DNA from 2 places in the Paraburkholderia sp. DD10 genome. Region 2 is predicted to be linked to the other one. Evidence: predicted binding sites of a transcription regulator. Region 2 holds the regulator's gene; the other holds the start of a gene.
The links. Region 2 encodes LexA, which represses DNA repair genes until DNA is damaged. Its sites were predicted from a motif close to ACTGTATNNNNATACAGT; they were not measured.

Region 1 (6,357 bases), on a different replicon from region 2:
CCTTGCGCTTCGGTTCATCCATCATCGCCATTCGTCGTGCGGCATCCGGTCACATCCGATCGATCGGGCTTTGTGCGGCGAATTGAATCCTGAGGAATTTCAATAATGGCTCTATCGAGTCCCGAGCAAATCGCCGCATCGCAGAAAGCTGGCCTCGACGCATTCTTCGGATTGACCGGGAAGGTCTTTGAAGGCGTCGAAAAACTGGTTGCGTTGAACCTGCAGGTCGTCAAGTCCACGCTGGCGGAATCGCGGGAAAGCCTGACGAAGGCGCCCGGCACAGCGGAGCCGCAGCAGTGGTTCACGCTGCAAGCCGGTTTCGCCGCGCCGCTCGCGGAGAAATCACTGGCATACACGCGTCAACTGTTCGACATCGCGTCGACCACGCAGGCGGAGGTCGCGCAACTCGCGCAGACGCACTGCGAACGGTACAACGCGAACCTGCAGGCACTCATCGGGGAAGCGGCGAAGAGCGCTCCCGCCGGTTCCGAAGCGGCGATCGCCGCATGGAAGTCCGCGATCAGCGCCACCGCCACGCTGTACGAATCGCTGCAGAAGACGGGTCAACAGGCCGTGGAAATGGCCGGGACCAATCTCGAAGCCGTGACGGCCTCGGCGTCCAAGTCCGCCAAACGTAGTGCCGAGTCGGCTATCGTGGCCGCGAGCGCGAAGCATTAAGACCGACGCGGGCAGCAATGCCCGCGTTATCGGTTCCAGCTTTATTGACAGCATTCCTTTTAGCCACTCTGGCGAGGAATCCGGCATTCCCATACATCCCATTTGACTGAGGGCGGTGTTGCTCCCGACGGGCACGCCGCCGGTAATTGCGAGGACGATTCAATGGCAAAGCAGATCGCGTTGGTAACGGGTGGCATGGGTGGACTGGGCGAGGCGATCAGCATCAAGTTGCATGACGCCGGTTACGCGGTCGCCGTCACCTATTCGCCCGGCAACACCGGTGCGAACGAGTGGCTCGCCCGCATGGAAGCCGAGGGACGACAGTTCCGCGCGTATGGCGTCGACGTCGCCGACTACGACTCCTGCGAAAAATGCGCGGCGCGGATCAAGGCCGAAGTCGGACCGGTCGACATCCTGATCAACAACGCCGGCATCACGCGCGACGCCAGCTTCAAGAAACTGGACAAGGTCAATTGGGACGCGGTCATCCGCACCAACCTCGATTCGGTGTTCAACATGACGAAGCCCGTGTGCGACAGCATGGTCGAGCGCGGCTGGGGCCGCATCATCAACGTGTCGTCGATCATCGGCTCCAAGGGCGGGTTCGGCCAGACCAACTATGCGGCGGCCAAGGCCGGCATGCACGGTTTCACGAAATCGCTGGCGCTCGAAGTGGCGAAAAAAGGCGTCACGGTCAACACGATCTCGCCCGGCTATATCGCCACGAAAATGGTCATGGCCGTGCCCGAGGAAATCCGCGAGACGAAGATCGTTCCGCAGATTCCGGTCGGCCGGCTCGGGCAGCCGGACGAAGTTGCCGCGCTCGTGCTCTACCTGTGCTCGCGCGAAGCGGGCTTCGTGACCGGCGCCAACATCGCGATCAACGGAGGGCAGCACCTGCAGTGAACCCGGGAGATCAGCAATGGAGGTTCCGATGAGTGAAGCAGTGGCAATCGTCGTAGGTTCATTCGTGCTGGTGACGGCGACAGCATTCGTCGTCGCTCACTATCGCCGGGAGCAAATGCGCCGAAACCTGCTTGGACGGCTGGCTTATCATCGCGACGCGTACGGCCTGGGCAGCGCCCGGCGTTGAGCTTTCGCTCTCGCTAACCTGTGGTGAAGATCGGGTTGACGGCGTTCCTCGCGCAGGCGAGGCGCCGTCGAAGGCCGTATTCGTGGCGCTTCATCCGAACAGGCCATGAAGGAACCACCGCGGCTCTTCTTCCGCATCGCGACTGCTCATGCGCTCGCGGTATATCCAGAAACAGCTCTGGTCGTCACCCTGAGCGACGAAATAATCGCGCGTGACGAGTTCGCCATCGAACCACCCGCTCTCGATGCGTTCGCCAGGCGACACGAGGCGCAGCGGCGAACCGTAAAACGGGCGGTGTTTTCGCATTAGCAGGCGCACGGGTTTCTCCAGCAGCCAGGTGGGCCGCGGAAGCGCTTTCGGCAACCGTGTGCTTTCCGACGTGCTGCCGAGCGGCACCCATCGGTTGGCGATTTCGGGCCGGTAGTCCGCCGTTGGCGCGGGCCTGAGCACGTTGTCCTCGCCGAGCCGCGCGACCAGCAGTTCGACGAGACGGGCGTGGTCCGCGGCTAAGCCGCCGGGCTCGGGAAACAGCGTATCGGATGCCGGTGCGGCGGGCTGCACGTTCGATGCATCGAGCCGCAGCGCGATAACGGGGGCGGTCAGTTCAATGCGGCCAAGACGCTCCCTGACGAGTCGGACCAGATGATCCTCCCGCCATGTCGGCTCGCCCAGGGCAATCTCGATGGGCGTCGGCTCGATGGCCTGCCTGCCGCGTTCGTGTTCGAGCAGAAGCGTCGCGCCCGTCAGCGCCAGTTGCTTCGCGCACAGCCAGCCGCACAGTTGCACGATGAGACGATGCGCACCGAAAAGCGCCGCTTCCGCATGCTCGATACGATCGGGCATTTCAATGCGGGCGGAAAACGTGGGAGGGAGCGCCAGCCACTCGAACAGTTCCGGCGCCGTGCCGAAAGCGCGGTCTAGCGAGTCGAGCAGATGTTCGCCGCAACGTCGTTGCAGGCCCGCGCGCGGCAGCCGTCTCACGTCGGCAATCGTTTCGCAGCCGAGACCGGTGAACCAGTCGGCAAACGGCCTGATTTCCGGCACTGATTCCAATGGCAGCACCGACAGTTGCTGCTCCAGCGAATCGACCTTGAGCACGCGCCGGTTCCGGTTCCTCGCGAGCAGCCAGGCGCCTTGCCCGGTCGGCGCAGCGCTTATCCGCGCGGTCAGTCCGATGGCTTCGAGGATCGCTTTCGCCTGCCGGCATACAGCGAGCAGTCCGCCAAAGAGACGCAGGCTCGCGCCGATGTCCACCACGACAACCGCTTCGTCGAGAACCGCGACATCAGGTGAGAACCGCATGAGCGCCACGGCGACCTCGCGTTGCGCGGCATGCTCGCGGCCGGCGTCGCGTTCGTAAATTTCGATCTCCAGCGCGAGCGTCAGCACGCCGCCGCGTTTCATGCCGACCCGCACCCCCGCGGACCTGGCGACGCCATCCGCGATGAGCACCTTGTCCCGTTCGAGAACCACGCAGCCGTGCGCGGGCTCAGGCAGCCACTTCGGCCGGAAGACCTCGAGCTGCAACCGGGGCAGGTGAACGGCGAGAAATACGCGCATGGTGCGAAAACAGAACAGGTGTGGGTTGCAGGGGAATGGACAGAGGCTCTGCGCGTGCCGGACCTCGTCGCTTCGTGATGTCGACGGTCAGGCCGTCGCGTTCGGGTCGCAGCGCCAGCCGTAAAACCGCGGGAGAGGCATCCTGTGCCGACGCCAGCGGGCGGATCATGAAGAACAGCGTTTCCGAAGACTGGGCGGCCAGATGCAGCCGCCGCAGCGACGAGGTCTGAACGTGTTGCGCCCAGAACAGCAGTGCGCCGCAACTGCCGGCGCGCAGAATCTGCTCCGCGGCCCAGAGCGCGTCGGCTGTCTTCGGAGCCTGGACAACCATCAATTGTTCGGACGACAACCCGATGTATTCGAGGCCCAGGCCGTTCGGTACGTGCGGCGGCTGCACCATTGCAATCGGCCGCTTCTCCATTTCGCTGAGCGCGGGGCGCAATAGCCGCATTTCGCCCACGCCGGCCTGCTGCACCAGCAGGTCCACCAGCGCGCCGACCGGCCATCCGCCGCCGGGCAATTCCGCCGATAGCGCGGGATAGCCGGTATCCACGATATGCCCCCGGCTGCGCGCAAGCTGCGACGCCCGCCATAGCGACGGGTGGATGGCTTCGGGGACGGGCAGCGCGGTGGTCATTGGAGTTGCGGAAAAATCACTGTATGCATGTACAGTATCCTACACGGATTTTCGTAGCCACGAACAGGCACTTTTTTCGGGAAATTTTCAGGGAGAGGGCGCTGGCACGGCCATTAGAAAACCTCACGCCACTCGCCACTCGCCAAGCGGACTGCCCGAATGCCCAATCGCACCCAGACGACAAAATCGTCACGCCTGAACGCATGGCACGCCGCATGCAACGCATGCAGCACGAACCTGCCAACTCAAAACCCACGCGAACCCGCCCGCATTCACCGTCGACCGGAGGAACCATGTGGCGCAAGCTTGCTCGACCGCGAATCGTGGTGGTCACCGGCGCCAGCGCGGGCGTGGGCCGCGCTACCGCCCTCGCGTTCGCGCGTCGCGGCGTGCATGTCGCGCTGCTGGCGCGCGACCCCGCGGCGCTCGACGACACGGCAGCGCAAGTGCGCGCATGCGGCGTGCGCGCGTTGCCGATCGCACTCGACGTCAGCGACGCCGACGCCGTCGAAGCCGCCGCCGCGCGCGTGGAAGCGGAGCTGGGTCCGATCGACGTATGGGTCAACAACGCCATGCTCACCGTGTTCGGACCGATGGCAAGCCTGACGCCGAAGGAGTTCGCGCGGGTGACGGACGTGACCTACCTCGGTTACGTCTGGGGCACGATGGCCGCGTTAAAGCGCATGAGCGCGCGCAATCGCGGTTGCATCGTTCAGGTCGGCTCGGCGCTCGCCTATCGCGCGATTCCGCTGCAATCGGCCTATTGCGGCGCGAAGCATGCGATCCGCGGCTTTACCGACGCATTGCGCTGCGAACTGCTTCACGATCACAGCCGCGTCCATCTGACGATGGTGCAAATGCCCGCATTGAATACGCCGCAATTCGACTGGGCCGAGAACCGCATGCCCCACGCTCCGCAGCCGGTGGCGCCCGTTTTTCAGCCGGAAGTCGCCGCGCGCGCGATCGTCTGGGCGGCAACGCATCGTCGGCGTGAGGTGTATGTCGGGATATCGACGGTCAAGGCGATTGTCGCCAACCAGGTCGTGCCCGGCTGGCTGGACCGATATCTCGGCCGCACCGGCTATCAGGCGCAGCAAAGAGCCGCGCCGGCAAGCGATGCCGCGCCCTCGAATCTATGGCAACCGGTTGCCGGCGCGCATCGCGTTCATGGTCCATTCGACGGCGAGGCGAAGCGTCACAGCAGCGCGCTATGGCTCGATACGCATCGTCCGCTTGCGCTTGTCGCCGCGCTGAGCCTGGCCGCATTGACATGGCGGCGCTGGCCGCGCCGCTAGCCGGCGTGGCTGGTCGGCTCGTCAGCGCAGCGCGATCCAATCCAGCAGCCGCTGACCGTAGCGGCCGCTCAACGCCAGATAAAGCGCGGCGACGCCGAGGTTCCACAGCAGGATCATCGCGGTCGCGTCGAGAGGATGGAAAATCGACAAGGCCACCGCGGTCATTGCAGCGACCGCGAGACTACCCGCCATCACGACCGGTCCCGGCGCCAGCCGGGCGGCGTGGCGCAGCATGATCAGCATCACGAGCGATAGCGGCATGCCGACCAGTACCAGGGTCGCGAAGCATCTTGCCGTTTCGCCGACAGACATGCCTTCCGGTCCGATCGCGATCCAATTGGTCAGGCAACCGTAGCCAATCGTGGCGACCCACGTGAGCGCAGCCGGTGCCGGCAACAGAAGCCAATGGCGTGACCGGCCCGGCACGCTGGCAATCAATGCCGCGACGGCGGCCAGAATGCCGGTGGCCGTGGCCGCGGCCATGCCGATGACGAATAGCGGCTGATGCAGCTTGACCGCCAGGTCGGCGCGCACTCCATGCGCGACACCGACGAAGAGCATCACAACCGCGGCAAACAGCAACCAGCACGCGGCTCTCGCCGCTGGCGAGCGCAGACGCCGCACCGGCGTGGCATCCGCGGCGAGCACGTCGATCAGGTCGGAGGTGCGGGTCATGATTTGCTACCTCGCTGCGGGAACATCTCCCGTAATCGTTTCATGGCCCGATGCGTGGCGACTTTCAACGCGGCAACCGACGTTCCGCTTGCAGCCGCGGCTTCTTGCAGCGACATCTCCTGCAATTTGAGCATGCGCATCGCGTCGCGTTGTCCGACAGGCAATTGCTCGATTGCTTCCCTGACCAGGCGGGCATTCACCGTCTCTTCCTCTAAGTTCGCTTCATCGGCGGCAAAGGTTTCCAACTGATTTTCCGTTGACGATTCATGCGAGCCAACACGGCCGCGCCGGCGCAGACCGTCGACGATGCGCCGGTTTGCGATGGCGACCAGCCACGGCCCGAACGGACGCGAAGGGTCATACGTGTTGCGCACGGAGTGCACGGTCAGCAGCACATCCTGAACCGTGTCTTCGATGTC
Region 2 (6,357 bases):
GCCGTGGTTTCCGGCGGCTGCGGCGGCGCGGCGTTCTTGTTTGCCGCGCTGTTGGCCGAGCCTCCCGCGGTGGGCGATGCAGGCACGGGCGCCGGCGCGGGTGTTGCGGGCGGATTGTTGGCCGCGGGCGGAGCAGGCGGCCGCTCGCCAGGATTGCCGCGCGGCGGCATGCCGTTCAGCAATGCCGCCACGCCGTCCGGCGTCGCATAAGCGTTCACCAGCGGACCGATCAATGCCACGCCGATCATCGCGCCGATCGCGGCTAATGGATTGCCGTTGCCCTGCGCGTCGAGCCGGCGTGTCAGCAAGCCTGTGACCTCCTGCTTCAGGCTCTCGCGCAACGCGGGAAAGTCGACGTATTGATTGACGGTTTGCGCGTCGCGCGCGTCCGCCGCGCGCTTGAGATTATTCAGCGCGATATACGGCGACGCGTAGACGAACCCCAGCGCGGCGATCACCACAATCACAACCAGAGTGACGATCAAGGGCCGGTTGGCGCCGCGCTTCGTGCGTGTCGAAACTGCCATCGGGTGGGACTCTCCATCGCGTTTGATCTAGCGTGGACCGTGGCCACGCAAAAACGATCCCACGCGACAACGGTATCTGAAAGCCGATCAGGACTCGAATACGGCGCCGTGCACGTTGGCCTCGTCAGCGATGCAGCGATCGATCATGCGGCATACGGCCTCCATGGTGCCGACCATGATGAGCCGCGACGGCCCGTGATAAACCCGAACCGGTGCGCGCCGCTCCGGCTCCGCCATATTCAACCCGGCATTCAACGACACGCGGGCAAAGGCGGGCAACGACGACGGCAAGCTCGATACCCCGTCGGGCGAGTCGAACAGCGATGGCGTGCTGACCGCGGGCGCTCCGCTCACTGAGCAGGGCACCAGCTTGCGCAGACGGCGCAGACGACCGAACTGGCGAAAGGGCAGCAGGCGGGCAAGGCGTTCCATGAGTCTCTCCAGGCGATTCAACGTTGGGGCGGCTGCGATCCGGCGAACCGGCGAGCGGGCGGGTTAAAACTCTCCGGGGCGGATCAGCCCCACGGCGATACCCTCCAGCGCGAAATCCGCGCTGCCGGTTTCAACGAAGATGTTGTCGTAATCGGGGTTCTCGGCGATCAGCTCGATACCGTTTGGCCGGCGCTTCAGGCGCTTGACCGTGACGTCGTCGCCGAGCCGGGCGATGATGATCTGGCCGTCTTTCGCCTCGCTGCGCTTTTGCACCGCGAGCAGGTCGCCGTCGAAGATGCCGGCGTCGCGCATGGACAGCCCGCGCACTTTCAGCAGGTAATCGGGCTTGCTCGAGAAGAGCGCCGGGTCGCATGCGTAATGCTGCGAGATATGTTCCTGCGCGAGTATCGGGCTACCCGCGGCGACCCGGCCGATCAGCGGCAACGACAGTTGCATGATGCTCGCGTGCGGCAGCGTGAACTGGTGCGGCGAGTCTTCGGGGCTGGTGAGAAGGCGTATGCCGCGCGATGCGCCGGCCGCCAGTTCGATGACACCCTTGCGAGCGAGCGCGCGCAGATGTTCTTCTGCCGAGTTGGCCGAGCTGAAGCCCAGTTCGGCGGCGATCTCCGCGCGGGTGGGCGGAAAACCGGTGCGTTCGATGGCCCGGCGGATCAGATCGAAAACCTGCTGCTGTCGTGCGGTGAGTTTTGTCATGGCGCCACTGTATGTATGAACAGGTGGCTGTATTTTTATACAGTATCCGGCGCAATTCAAGCTTTACTTTAAGTTCGTGCGGGCAGGCGACGAAGTGGAGTCGTGGAAACGTCCGAACCGGACGCTCCAACACCCGTTTTCGTGCCGCAACGCCTTATCTGGCTGTCATTACCACTTTTGCGTATTAAAGAATGAAGAAACATTATTTTTAATGATGAAAGCCCTTCGATAGACTGGCCTCCAGTTGGCGCCACGCACGCGTGGCCGCACGCAGACGACGCAAAACAACATCACACGCCGTTTCAACGGACCACAACGCGGAGAAAGTTGGCATGAACCATCGACACACGGGGCTGGCAGGCAAGACGAAGAAACTGATCGCGGCGCTCGCCTTCGGCGCGGCAGCCGCGCTCGGCGTCGCGGGGCAGGCGCACGCCGCCGACACGACGCTGCTGAACGTGTCCTACGACCCGACGCGCGAGCTCTACCAGGACGTCAACCAGGCGTTCGGCAAGGAGTGGAAGGCAAAAACCGGCGAAACGATCACCTTCAAGCAGTCGCACGGCGGCTCGGGCGCGCAGGCGCGCTCCGTGCTCGACGGCCTGCAGGCGGACGTCGTGACTCTCGCGCTCGCCTACGACATCGACGCCCTCGCTAACAAGGGCCTGCTCGACAAGGGCTGGCAAAAGCGTCTGCCCGACAACGCATCGCCGTACACGTCGACGATCGTGTTTCTGGTGCGCAAGGGCAACCCGAAGCACATCAAGGACTGGGACGATCTGATCAAACCGGGCGTGTCGATCGTCACGCCGAACCCGAAAACCTCGGGCGGCGCGCGCTGGAACTACCTCGCGGCGTGGTCGTATGCCGCGCATCAGCCGGGCGGCAACGACCAGAACGCGAAGGAGTTCGTCGGCAAGCTCTATAAGAATGCCGGCGTGCTCGATTCGGGCGCGCGCGGCGCGACCACCAGCTTCGTGCAACGCGGCATCGGCGACGTGCTGATCGCGTGGGAAAACGAAGCGTTCCTGTCGCTGAAGGAGTTCGGCACGGACAAGTTCGAAATCGTCGTGCCGTCCGTGAGCATCCTGGCCGAGCCGCCGGTTGCCGTGGTCGACAAAGTCGTCGACAAGCGCGGCACGCGCAAGCTGGCCGAGGCGTATCTGAACTTCCTGTACAGCGAGCAGGGCCAGGAGATCGCCGCGAAGAACTTCTACCGGCCGCGTTCGAACAAGGTGCCGGCGGAGTTGACCTCGAAGTTTCCGAAGCTGAAGCTGTACACGGTGGACGACTCGTTCGGCGGCTGGACGAACGCGCAGAAAACGCACTTCGCGGACGGCGGCGTATTCGATTCGATCTATCAGCCGCAGTAAGACCGCCGGTGCCGGCAACGGCATCGACCGAGCGACGCGGCAACGCGTCCAATCCGGGCGCGCCCCAGTGGCGCGCTTTGGCCAGCCAGGGCCCGGCGGCCAGAACACGCAGGCGTGAACCCTGAAAGAGCATTGAGCATGACGACGTTGACCTTCCGAAAACCGAGCGCCTTGCCCGGTTTTGGCCTGACACTCGGCATCACGGTGGCTTATCTGAGCCTCGTGGTGCTGATTCCGCTTGCCGCAACCTTCCTCAAGACCGCGACGCTCGACTGGGCGCAGTTCGTGCGCGCGGTGAGTTCGCCGCGCGTGCTCGCGTCGTATCGCCTGACGTTCTTCTCGGCGTTGGGCGGCGCGCTGATCAACGCGGTGTTCGGCTTTCTGGTGGCGTGGGTGCTGGTGCGCTACACGTTTCCGTTCAAGCGCATCGTCGATGCGGTGGTCGATCTGCCGTTCGCTTTGCCGACCTCCGTGGCCGGCATTTCGCTCGCGGCCGTGTACGCGGGCAACGGCTGGATCGGGCAGTTTCTCGAACCGCTCGGCATCAAGATCGCATTCACGCCGGCGGGTGTGCTGGTTGCGCTGACGTTCATCGGCTTGCCGTTCGTCGTGCGGACCGTGCAGCCAGTGCTCGAGGAGTTCGAGCGCGAACAGGAGGAGGCGGCCGCGTGCCTCGGTGCGTCGCGCTGGCTGACGTTTCGCCGCGTGGTGTTGCCGTCGGTGTTTCCGGCCCTGCTGACGGGCTTCGCGCTGGCGTTCGCGCGCGCGCTCGGCGAATACGGCTCGGTGATTTTCATCGCCGGCAATGTGCCGATGAAGTCTGAAATCACCTCGCTGCTGATCATCACCAAGCTCGAGCAATACGACTACGCGGGCGCCACGGCATTGGCCGTGGTGATGCTGGTCGTGTCCTTCCTGATGCTGCTGTTCATCAATACCTTGCAGTGGTACTTGCAGCGCCGCACCGGGCGCGGCGGCGCGGGCCCGGCGCCGGCCCCGGCAAGCGTCGCGGCGATCGGCGGAGGTGTGCGATGAGCCGCCATTCCGCCGACGGCGCGCATCGTGTGAATCGCGCGGATGGGACGGATCGGGCCGCCGTCGCCGTCGCGCCGCGCGCGCCGCTCAACGTCGCGCGCCGGCCCGATCCGGTGACCGAACCGCCGGTGGTGCGCTGGATCCTGACCGGGGTCGCGTTGCTGTTTCTCGCGCTGTTTCTCGTCGTGCCGCTCGTCGCCGTGTTCTATCAGGCGTTGAACAAGGGGCTCGGCTTCTATCTGGAATCGCTCGCCGATCCCGATGCGCTGTCGGCGATCAAGCTCACCGTGATCACCGCGGCGATTGCCGTGCCGCTGAACCTCGTGTTCGGTCTCGCGGCTTCCTGGTGCATCGCCAAGTTCGAATTCCGCGGCAAGGCGCTGTTGACCACGCTGATCGATCTGCCGTTCTCGGTTTCGCCGGTGATCTCGGGCTTGATCTACGTGCTGCTGTTCGGCGCGCAAGGCTGGTTCGGCCCGTGGCTGCAAGCCCATGACGTGCAGATCATCTTCGCGGTGCCGGGCATCGTGCTGGCGACGATCTTCGTCACGTTCCCGTTCGTCGCGCGCGAACTGATTCCGCTGATGCAGGCGCAAGGCAACGACGAGGAAGAAGCCGCTCACGTGCTCGGCGCCTCGGGCTGGCAGATTTTCCGCCGCGTCACGCTGCCGAACGTCAAGTGGGGCCTGCTGTACGGCGTGATCCTGTGCAACGCGCGGGCGATGGGCGAGTTCGGCGCGGTGTCGGTGGTGTCGGGCCATATTCGCGGCCAGACCGACACGATGCCGCTGCACGTCGAAATTCTCTACAACGAGTACAACTTCTCGGCGGCGTTCGCGGTGGCGTCGGTGCTCGCGTTGCTCGCGCTCGTCACGCTGGCGCTCAAGCTGCTCGCCGAGCGGCATATGTCGGCGGAACTGTCGGCGGCGCGCGACGTGCCCGCGTATGCCGGGCCCGTCACGCCGGCGCCGGCTTCACAGCCTGGTTCACAGCCTGGTTCGCAGCCTGGTTCTGAGCCTGGCTCGCGGACCGCTTCACAGACCACCTCGCAATCCGTCAATGCATCGCAGCCACACCCGCTCAAGCAAGGAGAGCTGTAATGGGTATCACCGTTCGTAACCTGCAGAAGCGCTTCGGCGATTTCGTCGCGCTCGATAACGTCTCGCTCGATTTCCCGCCGGGCGAACTGGTTGCGCTGCTCGGGCCCTCGGGTTGCGGCAAGACGACCTTGTTGCGGGTGATCGCCGGGCTCGAATACGCGGACGGCGGCCAGGTCGTGCTGCAAGGCCAGGACGTCGCGACGGTCGGCGCGCGCGAACGCGAAGTCGGCTTCGTATTCCAGCATTACGCGCTGTTCCGTCACATGACGGTGTTCGAGAACGTCGCGTTCGGTCTGCGTGTGAAACCGCGCAAGGAGCGTCCCTCGGAAGCGGTGATTCGCGAGAAGGTGCACGAACTGCTGAAGCTCGTGCAACTCGACTGGCTCGCGCAACGGTATCCGTCGGAGCTGTCGGGCGGCCAGCGGCAGCGGATCGCGCTGGCGCGCGCGTTGGCCGTCGAGCCGAAGGTGCTGCTGCTGGACGAACCGTTCGGCGCGCTCGACGCGAAGGTGCGCAAGGAATTGCGTAGCTGGCTGCGGCGTCTGCATGACGATCTGCATATCTCGACGATCTTCGTCACGCACGATCAGGAAGAGGCGCTCGAAGTGGCCGACCGCATCGTCGTGCTCAATCGCGGGCACGTGGAGCAGGTGGGCAGTCCGCAGGACGTGTACGACCATCCGCAAACCTCGTTCGTCTACGAGTTTCTCGGCGCGGCGAACCGCCTGCACGGCAACGTCGATTCGAGCGGCTTCGTGGTCGACGGCGCGGCGCTGCCGGTCGCGATCACCGCGGGATTCAGCGGGCCGGCCTTCGCTTATGTGCGTCCGCACGATCTGCAGTTGTACCCGCAGGCGGCCGGTCATCGCGAAGGCATCGTCGTCGACGTGCGGCGCGTGGTGACGCTGGGCGGCTCGGTGCGGGTCGAACTCGCGGGCCGCGAAGGCAACCTGCTCGAAGCCGAACTCGATCGCGAAGCGTGGCGCGATCTGCAACTGGCGGTCGGCGATGGCGTGACCGCCGTGCCGCGCGCATTGCGCGTGTTTCCGGCGCAATGAATGACGTCGTGAAGCCCGCAGTGAAGCGGGCAACGACCCCCGGCGTTTCGATCGAACTCAAATAACTCACTCTGGCTGAACCGGAGACATACAGATGAACTTCCAGCAATTGCGCTTC

Region 1: imuA (translesion DNA synthesis-associated protein ImuA) is a predicted target of LexA. The motif match lies at 3,987-4,004, and genes of this name have one in related genera.

What each region holds. Positions count from the first base shown of each region.
Region 1 covers NZ_CP185392.1:2,190,020-2,196,376, reverse strand. The annotation lists gene phaP (TIGR01841 family phasin) at 106-678, shown strand; gene phbB (acetoacetyl-CoA reductase) at 841-1,584, shown strand; gene ACOCG7_RS10025 (hypothetical protein) at 1,613-1,771, shown strand; gene ACOCG7_RS10020 (Y-family DNA polymerase) at 1,862-3,331, opposite strand; gene imuA (translesion DNA synthesis-associated protein ImuA) at 3,261-3,968, opposite strand; gene ACOCG7_RS10010 (SDR family oxidoreductase) at 4,262-5,263, shown strand; gene ACOCG7_RS10005 (NrsF family protein) at 5,285-5,938, opposite strand; gene ACOCG7_RS10000 (sigma-70 family RNA polymerase sigma factor) at 5,935-6,357, opposite strand, start outside.
Region 2 covers NZ_CP185393.1:856,914-863,270, forward strand. The annotation lists gene ACOCG7_RS19320 (DUF2939 domain-containing protein) at 1-527, opposite strand, end outside; gene ACOCG7_RS19325 (hypothetical protein) at 615-959, opposite strand; gene lexA (transcriptional repressor LexA) at 1,023-1,673, opposite strand; gene ACOCG7_RS19335 (sulfate ABC transporter substrate-binding protein) at 2,006-3,046, shown strand; gene cysT (sulfate ABC transporter permease subunit CysT) at 3,185-4,081, shown strand; gene cysW (sulfate ABC transporter permease subunit CysW) at 4,078-5,181, shown strand; gene ACOCG7_RS19350 (sulfate/molybdate ABC transporter ATP-binding protein) at 5,181-6,239, shown strand; gene ACOCG7_RS19355 (CysB family HTH-type transcriptional regulator) at 6,334-6,357, shown strand, end outside.